DNA from 4 places in the Paenibacillus sp. FSL L8-0470 genome. Region 4 is predicted to be linked to each of the others. Evidence: riboswitches for the same ligand, from Rfam matches in the RefSeq annotation. Region 4 holds a riboswitch; each other region holds the start of a gene.
The links. Region 4 has a riboswitch for cobalamin ahead of NST99_RS09205 (energy-coupling factor ABC transporter permease). Riboswitches for the same ligand answer to the same signal wherever they lie in the genome.
Positions count from the first base shown of each region.

Region 1: it holds a riboswitch for cobalamin, as region 4 does, so the genes downstream of both, NST99_RS02295 (anaerobic ribonucleoside triphosphate reductase) here and NST99_RS09205 (energy-coupling factor ABC transporter permease) in region 4, are expected to answer to the same signal.
Region 2: it holds a riboswitch for cobalamin, as region 4 does, so the genes downstream of both, metE (5-methyltetrahydropteroyltriglutamate--homocysteine S-methyltransferase) here and NST99_RS09205 (energy-coupling factor ABC transporter permease) in region 4, are expected to answer to the same signal.
Region 3: it holds a riboswitch for cobalamin, as region 4 does, so the genes downstream of both, NST99_RS04730 (DUF4430 domain-containing protein) here and NST99_RS09205 (energy-coupling factor ABC transporter permease) in region 4, are expected to answer to the same signal.

Region 1 is NZ_JBBOZM010000001.1:499,850-505,523, reverse strand. Features, by position in the region: gene NST99_RS02325 (hypothetical protein) at 1-273, shown strand, start outside; gene NST99_RS02320 (hypothetical protein) at 368-610, shown strand; gene NST99_RS02315 (hypothetical protein) at 924-1,268, opposite strand; gene NST99_RS02310 (hypothetical protein) at 1,392-2,036, shown strand; tRNA gene NST99_RS02305 (tRNA-Thr) at 2,633-2,704, opposite strand; gene NST99_RS02300 (MTH1187 family thiamine-binding protein) at 2,786-3,094, opposite strand; cobalamin riboswitch at 3,510-3,740, shown strand; gene NST99_RS02295 (anaerobic ribonucleoside triphosphate reductase) at 4,077-5,674, shown strand, end outside.
Region 2 is NZ_JBBOZM010000001.1:5,177,249-5,182,922, reverse strand. Features, by position in the region: gene NST99_RS23770 (ABC transporter permease) at 1-55, shown strand, start outside; gene NST99_RS23765 (DedA family protein) at 73-705, shown strand; gene NST99_RS23760 (undecaprenyl-diphosphate phosphatase) at 778-1,638, shown strand; cobalamin riboswitch at 1,925-2,135, shown strand; gene metE (5-methyltetrahydropteroyltriglutamate--homocysteine S-methyltransferase) at 2,299-4,599, shown strand; gene NST99_RS23750 (DUF1540 domain-containing protein) at 4,834-4,986, opposite strand; gene NST99_RS23745 (DUF4349 domain-containing protein) at 5,394-5,674, shown strand, end outside.
Region 3 is NZ_JBBOZM010000001.1:1,021,338-1,027,011, reverse strand. Features, by position in the region: gene NST99_RS04730 (DUF4430 domain-containing protein) at 1-3,632, opposite strand, end outside; cobalamin riboswitch at 3,895-4,095, opposite strand; gene NST99_RS04725 (GAP1-N2 domain-containing protein) at 4,552-5,674, opposite strand, start outside.
Region 4 is NZ_JBBOZM010000001.1:2,014,679-2,020,352, forward strand. Features, by position in the region: gene NST99_RS09195 (DUF6171 family protein) at 1-77, shown strand, start outside; gene NST99_RS09200 (ArsR/SmtB family transcription factor) at 281-1,258, opposite strand; cobalamin riboswitch at 1,422-1,610, shown strand; gene NST99_RS09205 (energy-coupling factor ABC transporter permease) at 1,872-2,636, shown strand; gene NST99_RS09210 (energy-coupling factor ABC transporter substrate-binding protein) at 2,636-2,932, shown strand; gene cbiQ (cobalt ECF transporter T component CbiQ) at 2,916-3,707, shown strand; gene NST99_RS09220 (energy-coupling factor ABC transporter ATP-binding protein) at 3,777-4,619, shown strand; gene cobJ (precorrin-3B C(17)-methyltransferase) at 4,746-5,674, shown strand, end outside.

The DNA.
Region 1 (5,674 bases), 1.5 Mb from region 4:
GCAACTTTTTTTGTGTTTTCAGGAGGATTTATCACTTTAAACCTGTTTGTGGTTAGGGGGAGTGCAGCTACTGATCCCATAGTTGCTTCAAACCGGCTTCAGTTAAATCCAGGGGCAACAACACCTACTAACTTGTTCCCGCTTTACTTAATAGGCTCTGACTACAATCCCGCTCCAGCAGCTGAGATCATCTATTCCTTATTTGTGAACAGCACTGTAAACGTTAACCGTGTCGGACCTGAAAGTTTTAATGGGTGTGCTTATTCAGACTAGCGCTTATATAGCAAAAGAGCCTGCATGTTAATGTTTAACTATGTATGACTAGCCATAAAATTATTAAATGATGACAACAACTATCAAGGAGGTTTTGAAACTTTTTTATGACCACGGTTCTGTCTGTACGGATATTGATTGGATTAATTTCAACAAGCATTGGGTTTCTTCAACGCGTTCACCAACCTTTTCGATGAATGACGGCATAGAGAAATGGTCTTTTGCCCGACTGAGCAAACGGGGCAAACCGGATCGTGTTAAAGCAATCAAGGAGGTCATAAAGTTCAAAAATACGGATCTGCGATCCATGGAGAACTATTTATCTGACAGCGCCTAACAGCAGCTCGTGGAGTGAAACCGGCTATGTAATGCGTTAAAATTAGCAGCTGTCCCGTAAAGCAACTTAAACCTAATCCCCTTTAATCAGCAACTGGGGCTGTCTCAGTTGCTGAACTCTCGTATGTCCAAACCACGCTATGTGAGTAACACAATTTGGGTTAAAATAGGAGTTTACCAAACCGTAACGGTTGCCAGCAGGTCATATTTCCCGTTTTTTCGTAGGCAGAGGGGATGTTTCGGTCAAATAAGCCCCATAAAACCATTAAAAAAACCGTTAGTGTAGCAATGTTCCAAGGTGTTTACTTCAAGTCTTACAATTCGCTCAAGTTATCTTGAGTAAGTTCTAGCTCCTTACCATTTTGATTAACAATATAAATTTTCTCAGGTGGACTTTCTAGGCTTTTCCCCTTAATTAACAGTTGGTGTCCTCCTTCAATTTTGTACTTTCTTATATATATTCCTGATCCGATATCCTCAAAGGAATACTTGTCAAAATCCCCCCAATTCAATGATACGCCTTTTTCAGCTAAGCTTTTTAATTCATCATACGAAATGTACTCCTTTGGCCCTTCTTCTTTGTTGCTTTGGCATGCTGAACAAATAATTAAAATGAATAATAATGTCATTGAGAACTTAAAGCATTTTGCTAGTGTCATTAGAACTTCTCCTTTTTTACCATTATTTTACTGGTAATATTTAGAAGATAATCATACCATAAAAAGGTAAAACAAGCATCTTTTAATCCCGATCCGGAAAAGTGGTTGGAATGGTTTAACAGCTTGCCTGAAGAAGTGCAATTAGAAGTCAATTATAGACCTGCAGGATTTGATTCCACATTAAATAAAGCAGTTTTACCAAACAATGATATACCAATCAATGAAACGCAATATAGTCAAAATTCATCTGAACCAAAAGAGGATTCCAAAAAGTCCGTAGGATTGCAGTTACTTGAAACAATGGTAACTGGTGGATACGAACATCCTTATGATACTAGTGTTTGGGCACCATTAACAGATAAGGCCAATTGCTATGCTTATATGTTAAACATATCTACTTATTCTGGGCACAAACTTCAACCAGGTGAAAAGGCTGGGAATATTTTCTCAAGCTTAACAACTACAAGCATAATTAATGCTGCACAAGCTGATATGCCTTACCTGAGTAAATCTATTCGTAGTTCTAGTTATAGTGAAGTTCCAGGTTATCGGGAGTACAAAGTAGCATTAGTAATTGCTCCTAATTATGATTATCACTGGTATAGACAAGATGCTGACGGCGGCTGGTCACACAAAAGAGGCTTAACTGCAATTGATTTTAGAGATGCAAGCGGAATTTCAATTCGCAACCCGCAAACAGCTAATCGCAATTATGGTAATGGTCTGAATTATTCTACATTTAGCGGATGGTATATTATTAAATATTAACAAAAATTATAAAAGCCATCATGCACATCCCCTCTCCCTAGGATACCGGGCTTCTAAATTTCCATGTGAAATTTTAGGTGTATTCATTCCAATTGAGCGAAGCTAAATTACACTTGTTTCTAGGTGTAGCGGTTGGTAAATGCCTTCGCCAGTTTGAGTACAGTGGGGTAAAATAATTTTTTCAAGGAGTTTAGTAATGTAGAATTGATATGCCATGAGAAACCGCCCTTTTAATAGAGCGGTTTTTTGTTAATTCGCAAATTTATTTATCACACAGCGATTGTTGGCTTTTTTTATGCCGAGTTATGAAATTGACTCAAAACAAAACTTTATATCTTTATATTATGTACGCTCCTTGAATTCATTCTGTTATCGGTGCTGCCACCCGTGCCCAAAATCTTCTTATCCTACACAATATGCAGAGTACGTAGTCTACATTTAAGTAATAAACAATTATCTGCCTGGCAATTGAGGTCAGCGCGACTCAGAAACACCCCTTTACTCGGGTAAAAATAAGAAGAATGGTAGAAAAATCAAAAAAAAAGCGCAGCCCCCCCGAAATTCCAAGAAGCCGCGCCGCGTATGTTTTTTTGGGATGCTGGTGAAGGGAATTGAACCCCCGGCCTACGCATTACGAGTGCGTTGCTCTACCCCTGAGCTACACCAGCTTAAAGCATTTTTTCTGTCAAACAAAAAATATTATACAACTTTCAGCCAAAAACGCAACCTTTTTTCACAACATCCGGGCTTCAATTCTCCTGCAGCTTGCGTTCAACGGATTGCAGCTTACTGCGGCTTGTAGACGGCTTGTCGCGGCGGTCATCAATCTTCAGCGACGTGGATACCCGCTGTGCCCCGGCAGCGAAAGGCGACTCATGCAGCGCTTCTACGGCAGCGAGAATCCGCGGGATCGGTCCTTCGATAATCGTCCCCATAGATGTAAGCTCATAAGTGATCCCTTCCACTCCCCTGAGCACACGCTGCATATCGGCCACATAACTGCTCAGGCTCGTGCTGCCTGTGCCGATTGGAATTACGGTTACTTCGCCAATTGCCATTCTGAATCCCTCCTTAATATGCTGTAAATAAAACCCTTTATTGGAAATTTCCTCGCGCGACCTTATTACGGACTATAAACCTAAAGTTCCTGATATATGTCTCCGGCCTGTTCTTATTGTAGCAACTCCGCCGCACACCCACAAACCGCTAACCCCCACCATTCGTAACCCTTCGTCCCCCATATTTCTTCATTAGGCATTCCAGTGTCACGCTCACAATATTTATGGACTCTTTGTGGCATCTTTTAAGACAATTTATGACTTTATCCAGACACTTTTTGCACCCAACTTGTGGATTACCTGTGGACTAACTGTGGATCATTTGTGAGTAAAACCGCAGAACCCGCTCCCCGCGCGGAGTTTCAAAAAATGGTTTACAAACACAACATATTGGGTTATTTTTATCTAACGACAACAAAATATAGTGGAAACAGGTGTTTCGCTCTTTCAAGCGAGCTGAAGCTTAATAGGGAAACGCGGTGCAAATCCGCTGTGGTCCCGCCACTGTAACCGGATGCCTGCAGGCTTTCTGAAGCCCGTCAAGCAGCGTCTACCGGCAATAGCCACTGAGGGGCCTCAAAGCTCTCGGGAAGGCGCCGGAGGATTCACCGGAAGCCAGGAGACCTGCCTGTTTCGCCGACACCATCATTCATGCCTGCGAGGACCAGGTGAGGTGTCCGCAATGCGGCCTGCACAAGCAGACATAGCCTTCCCGTGTTTTAAGGAGCCAAGGCTGCCGATACCTGAGGGCTATAAACCGTTATCGCCCTCAGGTATCGGCTTCTGCGGAATATATAAGAACAGGACAGAGATTACCCCTGTCCCCTGCTTGTATGTTCATCAAGACAACCGGCAAATATCCTTGTAAGGATATTTCGTACGCATTCGGGCATTTTCCGCCTCTTCGGCGGGAGATGCTTTTTTACTGCTATCAGGAAGTATATACTTCGTTCTTACTATACCGAGGGGAGAGAGCTAGACAATGACGCTGCTGGAGAAACGGTACAACGGTGGACAAGCTGCACAGGAAGTTCTTTTGGAGGAAGTTATTCATTTGGGACGGGATATTATCGACAGCCGGGATTTGGATCTGCTGCGCGAGAATGCCAATTTGAACGGAGAAAGCTTCTCCGGCAAAATGAGCAAATTCGGCAGTGAATATTCCAAGTGGTATGCCCGCAACTTCACGATGCCGCCACAGCTCGTGCAGGCCATTCAGGATAATGTCGTGTACGTCCACGATCTGGATCAATACGCCATCGGAACGACCAACTGCATCTTTATCCCGTTTGAGCGCCTTCTCCGCGAAGGCTTCAATACCGGCAACGGCAGTGTCCGTCCTCCGAACTCGATTATGACCGCAATGTCGCTGGTGGCGATTATTTTCCAATCCCAGCAAAATGCCCAATACGGCGGCGTATCCGCCAATAAACTGGATTATGATCTTGCCCCGTACGTGACCAAATCCTTCGCCAAGCTGTTCCGCAAGGGACTGGAGTACTTTGAAGAAGGACAAGCCGGTGATCACCTCGGCGAAATCTCGATGAGCCGCAGCGATCTGGCGGAGCAGTATCCTCGCGCCTTCCGCTTTGCGCAGAAAGAGACCGAAAGCGAAACACTGCAGGCAGCAGAGAGTATGATACATAATCTCAATACGATGTCCAGCCGTTCCGGCGGACAGATTCCTTTTACCAGCATCAACTATGGCACCTGTATCTCCCCCGAAGGCCAGCTTGTGATCAGCTCCCTGCTGACCGCCACCATGAACGGCCTCGGCAGCGGAGAAACACCGGTGTTTCCGATCCAAATCTTCAAATGCAAGCAGGGCGTCAACCAGCAGCAGGGCGATCCGAACTATGAGCTGTTCCTCAAAGCAGCCGAATGTTCCGCACGCAGACTGTATCCGAACTTTGCCAATCTGGATGCTCCGCTCAACATGCAGTACTATGATCCGGCTGACCCGGACACTGAATTTGCTACGATGGGCTGCCGCACCCGGGTACTGGGCGACCGTTTCGGACGTAATCACTGCTCCGGCAAAGGCAATCTGTCCTTCAACACCCTGAATCTGGTCCGTCTGGGCCTCGCTCACGGCACTGTAACAGGCCGCCGTCTTGCTCCCGACGAGGAAGGCTTCTACGACGACCTGAATCATTATATGGATATTGCACTGGAAGGCCTGCTGCACCGTTTCCGGATTCAAGCGGCCCAGAAAGCCAAAGCCTCCGATTTCATGATGCGCGAAGGTGTCTGGGAAGGCGGCGAACAGCTTGCTCCCGAGGACAGCGTAGGCGAGCTGCTGAAGCACGGCAGTCTGTCGCTCGGCTTCATCGGTATGGCGGAGTGCATGAAGGCCATGTACGGCAAACATCATGGCGAGGACATGGAAGTCCATGCCAAAGCGCTCGCCGTTGTCCGCCATATGCGCGAGTACTGCGACCGCAAGAGCGAAGAGCTCAATCTTAACATCACGCTGTTTGCAACACCTGCCGAAGGCTTGTCCGGCAAATTCACCAAGGTGGACCACAAGGTGCTTGGCTCTATTCCCGGCGTAACCGACCGCGAATATTATACGAACTC
Region 2 (5,674 bases), 3.2 Mb from region 4:
CTTCTTCCTTATCCGCAGCCGTTATTTGCGCAATCTCAAAAAAAATCTCATCTGAACGCGGAGGAGCACGAAATGAAAACATGGATTACCGATTTTATGGAACAGTTCGGCTATCTGGGCATTTTTCTGATGCTGGCCCTGGAAAATATTTTTCCGCCTATCCCCTCGGAGGTAATCCTTCCGTTCGGCGGTTTCATGACAACCACTTCCGGGATGACCATCCCCGGCGTGCTGATCGCCTCAACGGCCGGCTCGCTGCTGGGAGCACTTGTGCTGTACTGGATCGGCCGGATGCTGGACGTGAACAGACTAGAACGGATTGTGGACCGCTGGGGCGGACTGCTCCGGATCAGCGGAAAGGATATCCGCAAAGCGGATGCCTGGTTCGACAAATACGGCTACTGGACGGTATTGTTCTGCCGCATGATTCCGCTGGTACGGAGTCTGATCTCCATTCCTGCAGGAATGTCGGGGATGAAATTCGGGTTATTCATGCTGTTTACGACGATCGGGACGCTGGGGTGGAATGTGCTGCTTATTCTGCTGGGTGCTGCACTGGGAGAATCCTGGGAGGATATTGGCGTGTACATGGAAGCTTACTCAAGTGTCGTCTACGTATTGATTGCTGTGGGAGTTGTTGTGGGTGGTGTGCTCTATTTCCGCAAACGCCAGTCCGGTAGAAAACCGGTAGATACCACAGATTAATTAAATTCACAGGTTTCGCAGAACTATTTAAAGCCTCTCATAGGGGAGGTCAACAAAAAGGAGGGGATCAATATGGAGCTGTTAACAATTATTAAAGCCATCATTCTGGGCATTGTAGAAGGATTAACTGAATTTGCTCCGGTATCCTCGACCGGTCATATGGTAATCGTGGATGATATGTGGCTGAAATCCCAGGAATTTCTCGGAAAATATGCGGCGAACACGTTCAAAGTAGTCATCCAGCTGGGTTCGATCCTGGCGGTAGTTATCATTTTCCGCAACCGGTTTATCGACCTGCTGGGTCTCAAGCGGTTCAGCCGCAAGGAGCTGACGGCGGTGCCGGAAGGACAACCTCCGGTGGAGACGGAAGGCCGGCTGAAGCTGGCGCAGGTCATTGTGGGACTTATTCCGGCAGGAATTCTCGGATTTCTGTTCGAGGATTACATCGACGAGCATTTATTCTCGACATCGACGGTCCTGATCGGACTAGTCATTGGGGCAATATTCATGATTTTTGCCGACCGGTTCGCCCCCAAAAAAATCAAGACAGAGAGTGTTGACCAAATTACATATAGACAGGCGCTATCGGTAGGTTTGATCCAATGCTTGTCGCTCTGGCCCGGATTTTCACGCTCCGGATCGACCATCTCAGGTGGAGTGCTGCTGGGTATGAGCCACCGTGCGGCTGCCGATTTCACCTTTATTATGGCAGTGCCGATTATGGCGGGTGCGAGTCTGATTTCACTGGTCAAGAACTGGCAGTATTTCACGATGGATGCCCTGCCGTTTTTTATTGCCGGGTTCATTAGTGCATTCCTGTTCGCGCTGCTCTCTATGAAGTTTTTCCTGAAGCTGATCAACCGGATCAAGCTCATGCCGTTTGCGATTTACCGTCTCGTTCTTGCCGGGGTAGTCTACCTCGTCTGGTTCTAAAATACAGTTTGAAACAGCCCGTTGATGGCTATCATTTATCGAAAAGGAACCGGCTGTACCTCCTTACCAAGGACGGTGCAGCCGGTTCTTTATGCTGTATACCAAACGTTCTGCTGAAGCTGCTTCTTGAAGAGAGGCTGTGAGGGAATGTGTGGCAGAATCGCAGCAAAATGAGCCTGCACGGCGCCAGCTATAGGGAATGTGTATAACGGGAATACCCGTAATTCTGTTGCGGATAAGGTATCGGATTCAGTATGATGGCATCAGATTACGGGATGAATACAATTTGCAAATATCGGAGACAGGCGCCAGCCGGAGCATCAGAAAGGCCCGGAGGCTTAATAGGGAAATTCGGTGACAAGCCGATGCGGTCCCGCCACTGTAACGGAAGAGTTCATAGCAGCCCATGTCACTGGCCATCTCTACTTCGCCGGGAAGACTTGCTGATGGATGCCGACGCCGCTAGTCAGGAGACCTGCCTGTCTCAACAGCACTGCAGTACCTACGGAAGATAGGGAGGTGTTAAGACGTTACCCATTGGCAGCCCATGGGCGTCTTTCCCTGCGGCCTGGTTAGGGGAAGACGCTCTTTATTATTGATACCGACTGAAATCATTAACTAAAGCTTAAGGCAATTATTATAAACAAGGGAGTGACTGTAATGACAAACAACATCAAGACGAGCAGCCTCGGTTATCCGAGAATCGGAAAGAACCGGGAGTGGAAAAAGACGCTGGAGGCTTACTGGAGCGGCAAAATCAGTGAAGAAACCTTCCGCGCGGAAATGGCCGGTATTCAGCTTCAGCACCTCAAGACACAGCAGCAGGCCGGGATCGCACTGATTCCTGTCAATGATTTTACCTTTTATGACCATGTGCTGGATACCGCTGCTATGTTTGGCATTGTTCCTCCGCGTTATGCCTACGACGGCGGAGACATTCCGCTCGATCTGTACTTCGCCATGGCGCGCGGCAATTCGGCTGCCCCTGCCTGCGAGATGACTAAATGGTTCAATACGAATTACCATTATATCGTTCCGGAAATCGGCGGGCAGACTCCCCGCCTGATTGAGAACAAACCGCTCGCTGCCTACCGTTTCGCCAAAGAGCAGGCGGGTATTGAAGGCAAGCCGGTTATAGTCGGACTCTATACCTTCCTGAAGCTCTCCAAGGGATTCGCTGCCGATCAAATTGCAGAGGTTGCTGCCCGTTTCCTGCCGGTGTATGTGCAGCTGCTGCAGGAGCTGCAGCAGGAAGGCGTGGCTTGGGTACAGATCGACGAACCGGCTATCGTAACCGGCTTAACCGCGGAAGAAGTTGAACTGCTGGGAACGATCTACAGAGAGATCGCTGCAGCAGTGCCCGGACTTCATGTCTTGCTGCAGACTTACTTTGAAGCTGCAGAGCCGCTGGAAGCACTGCTGGAGTTGCCTGTGCAGGGCATCGGATTGGACTTCGTCCATGACGGCAGGGTCAATCTGGCGTCGATCCGGCGCCTGGGCTGGCCGGACGACAAATGGCTGGGAGCGGGCATTATCGACGGGCGCAATATTTGGCGCTCCGATCTGGATGCCAAGCTTGAGCTGGTCCGCGCGCTGAAGTCCCATGTGCCGGACGAACGGCTGATCCTCCAGCCATCCTCCAGTCTGCTGCATGTGCCGGTAACCGTTCAAGGCGAGGATAAGTTAAAGCCTGCGGTACGGCAGGCGCTGGCCTTCGCCGACGAGAAGCTGGCGGAGCTGAGTCTGATTGCAGCAGCGGCGGGAGAGGATGGGCAGGTCTATGCCGCAGCGCTCGCCGAGAGCCGCGAGGCGCTGAATGTGTTCCGCGCCCTGCCGGAACGCGGGCGGCAGGATGTGGCTGAGCAGGTGCGCAGCCTGGATAAGCTGCCGGACAGCCGCAGCTTGCCCTTCGCGGAACGCGTAAAGGTGCAGCAGCAGAAGTGGCAGCTCCCGCTGCTGCCGACAACGACGATCGGCAGCTTCCCGCAGACGCCTGAAGTGCGCCAGGCCCGGCTCAAATGGCGCAAGGGCGTCTGGAACCAGGAGCGCTATGACGGATTTATCCGCCAGCAAATTGCAGATGCGATTACTTTTCAAGAGGAGCTCGGACTGGATGTGCTCGTGCACGGTGAATTTGAGCGGACGGATATGGTTGAATTCTTCGGCGAGAAGCTGGCAGGGTACCTCTTTACTAAAGGGGGCTGGGTCCAATCCTACGGTTCACGTTGTGTGAAGCCGCCGGTCATTTATGCCGATGTTGCGTTTACCGGCCCTATGACCGTGAAGGAAAGTCTGTACGCCCAGTCGCTCACCAGTCTTCCGGTAAAAGGAATGCTGACCGGTCCGGTGACCATTCTGAACTGGTCGTTTGTCCGTGATGATCTCAGCCGTGAACAGGTGGCCAACCAAATCGCCCTTGCCCTGCGGTATGAGGTGCAGGCGCTTGAGGAGGCTGGAATCGAGATGATTCAGGTGGATGAACCGGCGATCCGTGAAGGCCTGCCGTTAAAGGCAGAAGATCATGAGCATTATTTGAACTGGGCGGTAAGATCTTTCCGTATCGCTACCAACCATGTGAAGGCGACCACGCAGATCCATACGCATATGTGCTACAGTGAGTTCAATGACATGATCGGATCAATCTCGGCGATGGATGCTGATGTCATCTCCATCGAGACCTCGCGCAGCCATGGGGAGCTGATCGTCAGCTTTGAAGAGCAGGAGTATGACAAGGGAATCGGTCTTGGTGTGTATGATATTCATAGTCCGCGTGTACCGAAGGTAGAGGAAATGGCACAGGCCATTGAGCGGGCGCTGCGTGTGCTTGATGCCGGACAGTTCTGGATTAATCCGGACTGCGGCCTGAAGACACGGGGCTGGGAAGAAACCGGAGCGGCGCTGCGCAACATGGTGCAGGCTGCCGTGATTGTCAGAGAGAAGAGCGGGGCGGTCAGCCGCTGATTCGTCCATTATACCGGGCGCCCATTTTCCCAGTGTTCTGTAGGGGCTGAATATCCCCAGGAAGTCCAGCTAGGGTCGTTATATATACTGTAAAAACCAATCCGGGGTATACCACCCTGGATTGGTTTTTTGTGGCGATCTTTTTTAGCATAAACACTTGATAATAATTCTCATTCTTGATAGAATGGGTAACAGAAAAGAAGGAACCGTGGAGGGTCCCTTCTAAGTCTAACCTTATTTACTTTCGAAAGTTTTGCAGTCTGTTTCTTCAGACTGTGTAGGCTCTTTGGAGCTGTGATAAGCTACAAAAATGGACTCAGCGTTGCATTTGTTCTCTTCTGCCCAATAGGTGCAAGAGTTCACTGCGCACAATACGTCTTTTGCCATGAGGGTTCACCTCCCCTTATAGTGGATTGGCAACATAATTAGAACGTTGTGATTTGTCCTGTTCAGCAAGGTGGAGCTTGTCCGAACAGAACCCTGCCCTTATTCCTTGCGAATAGAGGGTTTTTGGTGTTTTGTGTCTTTTCAGACACGATTATTGTAGCAAATTAAGCCTGATTTCGCAAACAGGATCATTCAGTATTCGAATGATCCTGTTTGCGCTGTAAACGTTGTTATTTTTGGGAATAAACATCAAAAAAGGTCCGGAATTCTCCAATCTCCTGCAACCTTCCAGCTTTTGGGACGTCAAAATAAATAACGCGGAAGAGACTCAGAGATCAAAGGGCCTTTCGCCGGAGTAGTTTATATAGAAGAAGCTGAAATTCCACTACACTTTTGGAGGAATGAGAATGCGAAAATGGGGTCTGCATTACTTTTTATTTTTATTGGTTCTAGCAGTTGTGCTGGCGGGCTGCGGTTCAGGCGACGACAACAACTCGGCAGCTGATCAACTCAGTACAAACACCTTCTCTGAGGGAGGGGCGGCAGATTCAGCACCTGCGGCTGCTTCGGTTCAATCGAAGGATTCTTCGGCGGAGTCTGCTACAGTAACAGCAGGCGGGCAGGATCAGAAAACCGATGCGAACAAGACGGGGACAGCCAAGAATCTAGGTACAGAACAGGGTGCTGA
Region 3 (5,674 bases), 990 kb from region 4:
GGTTTGAAATCATAGAGTCCCGATACCAGCTCAGCGCGTTCTGAAGTAGTCTCGCGTACGCTGATCTTCAAATTGCCGGACACGGAACCGGCTGGCAGCTGCAGCTTCACTTCACCGCCGCTGTCCTGCAAGGTTGCCGCCGCACCCGAAGTGACCTCCTGCTCGAAGACAGCCACGTTTGCCGCCAGCTTTTGCTTAAGGGCAGCCGCTGCTGCCGGGGTCATTTTGGTGCTCAGGTTCGAAACAGCTGTCGTCTGTCCTACTTGATTCAGCGGAAGGGTATTATCCGGGGTGATACCCACATTCACCATACTGCCGCCCGTACCTGCTGCTGCACCTCCAGTGCCGGAGGAACCTCCAGCCGATCCCTTCAGATCATCTCCGCCATTAAGCGTATAACGCCAGGCTACGGCGTCGCCGCTGCTCAGCTTATAACTTCCGGAGCTGTAATCCGGGTAGACACCGTTTACGGAGTACATCCAGCCGCTTTTCTCACCGCGGTCCCTTTCTGCTAAGCCATCAATCGCTTTAATGTATACACTGTCTCCGCTTCCGCCGCTGACAACCTTGCTTCCAAGCTGGCGGATTAGCAAGCTGTATGCGGTCTCTCCCTCGTTCAGCGTCATCTTGGTACCAGCCAGAATGGTTCCCTTAGTAGTGTCTCCAATGACTGTGAGCGTGGCCGATGCCGTCTCAGGCACTTCTACCGAAGCTGTAACAGTCAACGGCTGCGTGTAGCGGGCAATCTTAGGCGTCCCGCCTTCGACATAACCAGTCACGGCCAGCGTGTATGTTTTGGCAGGCAGGCCACCCTCAAAGGTTGCGAGCCCTTGCTCATTAGCAGTGATGGTTTTATCGCCAACAGTGACCTGCACTCCTGCAGCCGGTGAAGTCACCGGATCAGAAGTATACGTGTCATTATTCCAGACCCATTTCTTCTGCGTGACCGTAGCGGTGAATGCCTCACCCTGCTTCGGCTGCGCAGGCGAAATCTGTACCGAATCTACTACCTGCGTATTTTCTCCGGCATAGTAGACAAGCACTTTGTCGGAAGTCTGCAGAATATAATCATTTAAGCCCACATCCGGATAAATCCACGCCCCGCCGCGCGATACGGCAAAAGCCCAGTAACCCTGATTGTTATAGGCTCCGTTCTCGATTCCATTAATGCCCCCTACAAAGATGCCGAAGGAAGATTCCGTAACCTTTAGAGGAATGTTGTTCGCAGCTGCCAGCTGCTGTAGCGCATCAAACGCGTTATATGCTTCCAGCGCGCCTTCAGCTACCGGACCCCGTGGCCCTTCAATGGACAGATAGGAGGTTACATTGCCCGGAGCCACCTTCAGCGAATCCGTATAGCGGGCAATGTTTGGTGTGGCTTCCGCAACATAACCGGTTACAGCCAGCGTGTATATTTTGCCGGACAAGCCTCCTTCAAAAACTGCAACGCCTTGGCTGTCCGTAGTGACTGATTTACCGCCAATGGTTATCTTCACTCCGGCTGCCGGTGAAACAACCGGTTCGGAAGCAAATGTCGTGTTATTCCATACCCACTCCACCCCGGTAACAGTCACTTTAAACGTTTCCCCCGGTTTTGGCTGCGGTGGAGATACTGTAACGGAATTTACTGCCTGCGTGTTGGCACCGGCAAAATAGACAAGCACCTTGTCCTGTGCCTGCAGCTTGAAGTCACCCATGCCTTCGCTTGGGTAGATCCATTTCCCGCCGCGCGACACCAGGAAGTTCCAATAGCCGTCATGGGTTCCGTTCTTAATCCCATTAATGCCCGACACATAGCTGCCGTAGGAGGACTCCGTAATCTCCAGCGGAATATTTCCGGATGCCGTAAGTTTCTTCAATGCCGCCAGCGCGTTGGATGCTTGCAGCGCTCCCTCAGCGACCGGCCCCTCAGGTCCTTCAACCGACAGATGAACTGGTACATTCTTGGAGATTACCTTTACAGCTTGCGAATATTTAGCGATAGTTGGTGCATTGTCCGCAACATAACCGGTTACGGTTAGCGTATAGTCTCCTGCCGGAACACCTTCGGCAAAGACCGCTTTGCCGTCTTCACCGGTTGTTGCCTTCCGGTCTCCGATTGCCACTTCCACACCAGATGCACTTGAGGTTACAGGACTCGAAATATTTGTGGCATTGTCCCATACCCATTTTATCTGGGTAACCGTGACTGAGAAAGGCTCCTCCTCACCCGGCTGCAACGCGGACAGCGTCAGCGAATTCACCAGCTGCGTATCGTTGCCCGCATAATAAACGAGAACCCGGTCTGCTTCCTTAAGTTTAAAATCCTTCATTCCTACATCGGGATCAATCCATGCCCCGTCCCGGGACACAGCATATTTCCAGCCATCCCAGCCGCCGTAGATTCCGGCTTGGATACTGCCGATTCCCGTTACATAGCTGCCCGATTCATTCTTAACCGGAAGGCCCTTCTGGGCGGCCACTTTCTCCAGCACCTCGAGGACATTGCCTGCATATGCCATCCCTTCTCCCAGCGTGTTCTGCGGCCCTTCAATTACAAGGGGCACATACACTAACGGATTCGGAACCGCAGGCTTAGTGAAGTCATACAGCTTGCCGTTTCCGCCCCCGCTGTACAGGGTGTAGGCCACCAGCGCCTGCAGCCCCTGCTCTGTAGCAAAAGCATTTACATTTCCGCCCTGATTATGGGCAAACCCGCCGCCCTCTACACTGAAGCTGAGCAGTCTGCTTATCAGATCTGCTTCACCCTTGGTGAATTCTGCTCCTTCCGGGTCTACCCCGAAGGAGGCAAGGCCGATAATGACCTGTGCCGCGCTTTCGCTGCTGCCTCCAAAGCCACCGTTGCTGTCCTGCGCAGCAGACAGCCAGGCTACTGCTTTTTGCCCGGCAGTTGCAACCGCCGGATCACTCTTATGCGCAGCAAGGGCCGTTAAAGCCATCGCCGTCATATCCGGCTCGCTTGCCCCGGAAGTCAAGGCGAACCCGCCGTCTGCATTTTGCTTGGACAGGATCTCGCTGAGCAGCGCCGCTTTGCTCCATTTGGCATCCGCCCCAATAGTATAATTGCCTGAATCCAGTGCCAGCAGCGCATAGACCGGATTGTTCAGCGTCTGGCCGCTCATTTTGTCGCTGTTATAGATACGCTCAACCAGATTAAAACCCGGCTCAGAGCCGTTTCCGGCAAAATTCGCCGGATCAGCCCCCACGGCTTGTACCGCGAGCACAATCCGTGCATAATCCGTGACTGCGGCAAAGCTGCCGCTGGCTGTCCGCACCTTTTGCTCCAGCAGCCGGACATAACTTTCCGGTACTTTGTAGCCCGCCTGTGCGAGGCCAACCGCCTGCCATTCTGACGTCACGCCGCTGCTGAGCATATACTCGGCAGCCGCATAGGTCGCTCCGGCAACGGTAATCTGCTGCTTCGCTGTTAATGCAGCCGCAGCCGGCTCTGCGCCAGACTCGTCTGCTGCATACACAGCAGCAGTAACACTTTCCGTTCCTCCGGACGCGGTAGCGGAGACCGCCCCGGCAAACACTTGCCCTGAAGGAACAAGCGCTGTTCCCAGAATCGAAATAACCAGCAATAAAGCCAGGCCAAGCATAAAGGACTTGGCAGAGAGAAGAGTCTTCATCGTTAACCTCTTTCCGTGAATAAAATAGTGAAGCAGCGGACAACAAGAAGAAACGGCTATGCTGTCCATTTCAAAAGGACGGGGCCGTTTCTGCGAGAGAGAAGGATAACATACAGCACCGGCTTATACTTCATCCTCATCCCTCAAAAAAACCGCCCCTGCTAAGGGCGGCCTCGGAAGAATACAAATGAAGCACGGGGGTGCTCAAGCTCCGCCACCACATCCATTTGTAATGTTCCGCATTCTTACCCCACGAAGAATAGAAACGTTCAAGAAAAAGGCAGGTCTCCTGGCTTATGCTTCACAGCTTCCCTCCGCCTTCCCGTCCTTGCTTCACAGGACAGTGGCACCCTTAAGAGTCGCTCCGCATTTACAGTGGCGGGACCGCGCCGGACTTGCACCGGACTTCCCTTTTAAGCAAATTCTACTGGATAGAATCTGCACCCTTTTCACTAGACTATCAAATTTTAATATTCATAATCATATCCACTATTCCCTTGTATGTCTATAGAAAAGCTGTTCCAATGCCGCCCGTTGCCGGCTGAGCCCTTTTCGAAAGCATCAAACACACTCTTCGTTGATCCCAACCTGTCTGCACGCAGTTCATCATTAGTAGCGGAAAAAATGCCCGCTAAGTTTTGGCTACTCCCACATTAATAAGGATTAGGCGGATTTACACCCGCTATTATTTCGTAAAACGCCACATAAGGCTCAACCGGATAATTTAGCGGTAGTATATCGTCTTATACAACTTATTTTCAATATACACTCCACATTAGAGGGAGAGAATCCCTTTACAGGGTGATCCGTCATAACCAACGCCGGAGCTCTGTGAAAGAAGAAAAATCCTGAACACGCATCTGCCCTGCTCTCTCCGGGCAAAACATGCGGTTCAGGATTTTTGTCTGTTTATATCGCTTTACTCAGGAGCCTCGGTTGCTGCTCCGCCATCATCCGTAGGCGTTGCAGTCGCAGTTGCAGTAGGCTGTGCACTCGGTGTAGGAGCTGCCGTAAGTGCTGGATCCGACTGCAGAGTCAGCTTATAATCGCCCGCGATGATCATGTTGCCCTCGGCCAGCTTAGCCCCCGGTTCCAGATCCACAGTGACTTGGTACGAAGCTCCCCCGGTCTCTCCCGGCGAAGGCGCGGATGACACAGCCGGGGACGCGCCGGCTTCTGTTCCGGCGTTCGCGGTCCCTGTCGCGCCGGCTTCCGTTCCGGCGTTCGCGTTCCCGGTCGCGCCGGCTTCTGTTCCGGCGTTCGCGGTCCCTGTCGCGCCGGCTTCCGTTCCGGCGTTCGCGGTCCCTGTCGCGCCGGCTTCCGTTCCGGCGTTCGCGGTCCCTGTCGCGCCGGATTCCGTTCCGGCGTTCGCGTTCCCGGTCGCGTCGGCTTCCGTTCCGGCTGACGCATCCGGCGTTGCCGTTCCACTGCCGCCGTTCATGCCGGCGGCCCCCGCATCCGGCGACGGAGCGAGACACCGGCTCGACGTCGCCGTGACCTTGTAGACCTCCGGATCCCCACCGGAGGCTGCTACACTGATCTCCGCCGGAGTAAAGGCGGTGCATTCTTCAGCGTCAGCAAAGGTGAATACCAGTCTGCTGCCCGCGCCTTCTCCGCTGCCGCTAAGATACACGGCAGCAGGCGGGTGGCCGCCGTCCGGTGCTGCGCTGCCCTCCGGCAGAGCCGTGTCCGGGCTGTCCGGCCGCAGCAGGCTGATGGCGATAATAACGCCAATCAGTACGATCCCCAGAATGGAGCCGGAGATCAGGAGTTGAAATCGGCTGCGGCTAACCCACCGCGCCAGCGGCGAAGCCAGCTGGGAGCGGGCTTCGTTATATACATTTTGCAGAGCAGGCCCAGCAGCGGAGACATAGCTTTTGCGGAAATCCCTGCTCTTGAAGGCTTCACGGTCGCTGTTCAGGAAATACTTTAGAATCGCCCGGCGGTAGCCCGGGTATAGCTTCTTCTTCGACACCGTGAACAGCCGGTTGTTCTGTGACCAGGCCAGGAAACGGTATACCGTTTCTTTGTCGCCGTCCGCT
Region 4 (5,674 bases):
TTCCGGTCGTGGCCAAGTTGAAGGAGCGTGGCTGTCCGTTGCCGGGCGGCGGTTTGTGGAGTCCGGTCACGGAGTAGCGTTCCGCCAAGCCGTTAGAGAACCTTTGTCACAGAGGAAGCGTCCATTGGCTGTGATACCGGAAAGAAGCCCATGGATTCCCAGGCATACTGAAATTTTAAACGCCCTCATCACTCGTGGATGCAATACCGCGAGGGATGGGGGCGTTTATGTGAGAAGAGAAGAATATATGTGCGGACTTTACAGTGAAGGCTTCGCTTGATTAGGAAACTGTTCCATTCCCATTGTCAGTCCTTGCTGCTGTATCCGTTTTATCCGCGTCAGCACTATTGAATCCATCGGTATAGAACAGCTCTACGACCAAATCCTCGTTGTAATTGCCGAAGCCTTTGCCGAATAAGGTGAGCCCGCCGATATGTTCGGCATCCTCTTCCACCGAGAGCCTGAAGGTCCACTGCTTGTTGCGGATTGCTACCTGTTCCAGCGTAATGTCGGAGAGTTTTAAGCCGTCCATATAGGTTCCTTTTGGAGTAATGCGCAGCTGCTTGAGCAGGCCGTATTGATTGGTGTACGCGGGCCACCAGGCAGGGGTATATTTCCCCGGGCTGTCTCCGTAATCGCCTGGGCTAGTCCAATACCCTAGCTTCTGGCCATTCAGCGTGAATGCAATATCCGAAGGCCAGTTATTATTGGTTGACGGTGCTTCGGAGGCTATCTCCATCGTAATGATGAGCTCCTCCGGCTGTTGGCTGGATAACAGGAAGTTGGGTATTTTGTATTCGACATACCCTTTGCCAAACCAGAGAATTCCGGCATTCATCCGCTCCATATCCCAGAAATAACGCGGATCGTCGAAGCTGCCGATGATATGCTCGGTAGTGGCCAGCCCGCAGGTGGGCTCTATCTCAAAGTCGGAATAATGTCCGACCGGTATTTCTTTCCTGTGACCCTTGCGCTCTGCTTTGGCCTGGAGTGGGAAGATAATCTCCACCCCTTCAGCGGCAAGAGAACAAATCTTCTGCAGTCCGCTTCGTCCGGGGGCCATATGGGTGCGGATCAGTCCGGCCGTTTCCAGCTTGCGCACATGCATTGTCATAATGGCACTGCTCAGCTTGACCGCTCCCGCCAATTCCTTTACGTTCATGGGCTGAACAGCGAGCAGCTGCAGCATTCGCAGACGTACAGCGCTTGAGAGCGCCTCGTACACCGGCAGGGAATCTTCGGTAAGATCAAGTTTCATTTTCTGGGTACGCCTCCGGATTCAAGTTATATAGTTAATGATTATATTACTTAAATGAATTTCTTACAACCCGTAGGGTCCACCGGATGGTGTGCTGGAGAACTTTGCCGCTCCACTTTTATCACAGACACCCCCCGGCGAAGTCCACTATAATGTACAGGATAAATTAGCGATAAGACAAGGTGCCCTTGTAACTACAAGGGGTAACAGGGAATCGGGTGCAAATCCCGAGCGGTCCCGCCACTGTAAGGAAGAGCTGAACTTCAGCATGTCACTCGGCAAACAGCCGGGGAAGACGAAGGAAGGCGTTATGATCCCGAGCCAGGAGACCTACCTTGTTTGCGCGCACCACGACTCTACGCGGATAGGAGCGGTGTACGAATTGGTTAAAGAGATGAAGGCATGCATTTTTGGAGACGGTGGATGTTGAAGATTTGGTGCAGAGCAAGTGCCAGCTTCAGCTACCCCAAATTACAATTCTGCGAATTCTTCGCTGTTGCAGCGGGACCACCATCTCTTACATATCTGATGACGTACATAGCACTCCCACCCCCCGGGGCGGGAGTTTTTGATTTGATGCGGCACAAAATGACGAATCCATGGAGGGAAAAGCATGAACAAACGCAAGTTTTGGAGTTTTGCTGCACTCATTGCCGGATTTACCGTTTATTTTTTGCTGAATGAGCCGGGCACGGCCAACGCGATGCATATTATGGAGGGTTTTCTGCCGGTAGGCTGGGCCGTATTCTGGTGGGGGGCATTTCTGCCGTTTTTTGCCCTTGGAGTCCTTAAGCTGAAGAAAATGACCAAGGACAACCCGGAGCTGAAGCTGCTGCTTGGGCTGGCGGGTGCATTTACCTTTGTATTGTCAGCACTCAAAATGCCTTCCGTAACCGGAAGCAGCTCCCATCCTACAGGAACGGGACTTGGTACTGTAATGCTGGGGCCGCTGCCGATGAGCGTAATCGGGTCTGTTGTGCTGCTGTTTCAGGCGCTGCTGCTGGCACACGGGGGGATAACGACACTTGGAGCGAATGCATTTTCGATGGCGGTGGCCGGTCCTTTTGCCGGGTATGCGGTCTATAAGCTGCTGATGAAGGTGAATGGACGTGAAAAGCTGGCTGTCTTTATGGCGGCGGCAGTGGCCGATCTCATGACGTATGTGGTGACCTCGGTTCAGCTTGCAGTGGCTTTTCCGGCAGCAGACGGAGGTGTGCTGGCTTCTCTGATTAAGTTCGGCGGTATTTTTGCCGTGACGCAGATTCCGCTCGCCATCAGCGAGGGGCTGCTGACCGTGCTGCTCTGGAACTGGCTGAAATCCTACAGTCCGAATGAGCTGTCGCTGCTGAAACGGCAAACCAAGGGAGGAAGTCTGTGATGAGCAATAAGTGGAAAAATGGGTTGATGCTACTGGCGGTGATTTTGCTGGTGGTGCTGCCTCTGCTGCTGGTGAACGGGGAATTCGGCGGGGCTGACGATGCCGCAGAGGGTGTAATTACAGAGATTGATCCCGGTTATGAGCCCTGGTTCAAACCGCTGACGGAGCTGCCCGGCGAAACGGAAAGCATGCTGTTCGCGCTGCAGGCGGCGATCGGGGCCGGAGTGATTGGCTATTCCATCGGCCTGCTGAAAGGCAGACAGGACCGGCGCAAGCTTAATGATCAGAAGAATTGATGCGTTATCCTATAGCAATGCGCTGAGGCAGCTGCCCGCGATGTGGAAAAGCCTGTTCGCAGCGTTCATGTTCATCCTTTCCTATGCGCTTCATCCGGCCTTGCAGCTTGTGGTTGCCGGCTGGATGAGTGTGTGGTGCGTCCTGTACGCCAAAATCCCGCTGCGTGCCTACGGCCTGCTGTTTGGTACGGCACTTTTGTTCTTTTGTCTGAGCCTGCCGGCCCTGTTGCTTGAAATTGGCCTTCCAACTGCCGGTGAGACGGTAATGTCCTTGCAGCTCCCGGCTTCGACTCTTTCGCTATACATTACGGCGGAGGGGCTGCACCGGGCAGGGTTGCTGCTGGCGCGTGTGTTGGCCTGCCTGACCTGCTGCTTTTTTATCATATTTACAACACCGTTCGGAGAATTGCTGCAGGTACTCCGCAGGCTGCGCATGCCGCAGATCGTACTGGAGCTCATGCTGATTATGTACCGTTTTCTGTTCCTGCTGAGCGATACAGCACATGGAATGATGCTGGCGCGGCGGCTGCGCGGCGGCAGAAGAGGACGGGTGGCCAAACTGCGGGAAGTTGCGGGAATGGCGGGCTCGCTGTTTGCCAATACGATGCACCGCTACTATGGGCTGTCGCAGGGGCTAATAACCCGGGGGTACATGGGTGAGATTATTTTGCCGCCTTACGTGTCACGCCCGGTGCCGCGCAGATTCGCGGTTCAGGCCTGCGTTGGTATTTCCCTGTTGCTGCTCGCTCAGTTATGGATCTTGCGGAGCAGGTGATTACCTGATGCAGGAATCAGCCAACGGCAGGAGTAGAAGTGGAGACTGAACAAGAGTAAGGAGATTGCAATGAATAACGAATATAGCCTGGTCTTTGAGGGGGTCGCCTACAGTTATCCGGACACGGCGGAACCTGCGCTGCGGGAGCTGACTGTCTCCATCCCCAAAGGACGAAAAACAGCAGTGCTCGGCCACAACGGCTCCGGCAAATCAACCTTGTTTCTGCATGCGGTTGGCGTACTGCGTCCGCAGAAAGGCAGGGTGCTGCAGGGCGGCACCCCATTGGCCTATTCCAAAAAAGAGCTGGCCGCCCTGCGCCGCCGCGTGGGCCTCGTCTTTCAGGACCCCGAGCAACAGCTGATTCTTAGTACGCCTATCGAGGATATCTCTTTCGGGCTGCGGGGGACAGGCATGGATGAGGCCGCTATTCAGAAGCGCTGCCTGGAAGTGCTGGAGCAGCTGAATCTGCTGGCTCTGCAAGATAAGCCGGTTCATCAGCTCAGTCTGGGCCAAAAAAAGCGCACGGCGCTCGCAGGGGTTATGGCGATGGAGCCGGAGCTGATTTTGCTGGATGAGCCGACCTCCTATCTGGACCCGCTCTCCGAGAGACAGCTGCTTGCGGGACTTGAAAGCATTTCTGCCAAGGGCACCACGGTGGTCATGGCGACGCATGATATGAATCTGGCCTACCGCTGGGCGGACTGGATCATTGTGCTGGATAAAGGAATCTGCCGGGCAGCCGGATCGCCGGAGGATATTCTTGCAGACGGGGAAGACCTGCGGGCGCTCGGTCTTGACCTGCCGCTGCTCGCTGATTTATGGCATAGCCTGCCCGGCCGTTTGACTGCCGGGCAGGCTGCTCCCCGGAATGCAGAAGAGTTCAAAGCCATTTTGAAGCGGGAAATTAAATAGAATGATTACGACTATGACAGATGTGAATGTACCTGATTTGGCAGAAGCATCTGCTAGATATAGAGTCTTGTAGCAAGCAGCAGGGGAAGCATGAAATCAGGTTATTTTGTGGACGGGGGAAAAAGGATGGAAAAACAAGGAAAGCTGCTGATTATCGGCATTGGCCCCGGTGCCCTGGAGCATATTACAGGCCGCGCACTGGCTGCGCTTGAGGAAAGTGAAGCTGTTATCGGCTATAACACCTATGTAGAGCTGATCAAGCCGCTGCTGAAGCATCAGGAAATTGTCGGCACCGGTATGACGGAAGAGGTTAGCCGCGCCCAGGAAGCGGTGCGCAGGGCGGAAGCGGGACAGAGCATTGCGGTCATTTCCAGTGGGGATGCAGGTGTGTACGGGATGGCAGGACTGGTGTACGAGGTGCTGATCGAACGGGGCTGGAAGCGTGCGGGCGGTGTGGAAGTGGAGGTGATTCCCGGAATATCAGCGATCCAGTCCTGCTCCTCACTGCTGGGAGCGCCGATTATGCATGATGCCTGCACGATCAGCCTGAGCGATCATCTAACGCCGTGGGAGAGCATCGCGGCGCGTGTCGATGCGGCGGGTGCGGCGGATTTTGTAATTGCCTTCTATAATCCGCGTAGCGGCAAACGGAAGCGGCAGATTGAGGAAGCCCGCAGCATTTTGCTTCGCTACCGCGATCCGTCCACGCCGGTTGGCATTGTCAAAAGTGCCTACCGTGACCGCCAGCAGACGGTTGTAACTACGCTGCAGGATATGCTGGAGCATGAGATCGGCATGCTCTCCACAGTTGTGGTCGGCAACTCCGCGACTACCGTCTATGAAGGTCTGATGGTGACGCCGCGCGGCTATGAGCGCAAGTACAGTCTTGGCGCCGAGACGCAGGCGCTGAAGCCGCATGAGCGGCTGCGGACAGCTGCAGAGCCGTGGTCGCTGGCTGCGGCAGCGGTTGCCGCAGAGGCCGCAGCAGAGGCCGCAGCAGAGGTGAATAACGCTGCTGGCCCTATGGGCAGCGCAGCTGCTTCTGCAGCGGCCCG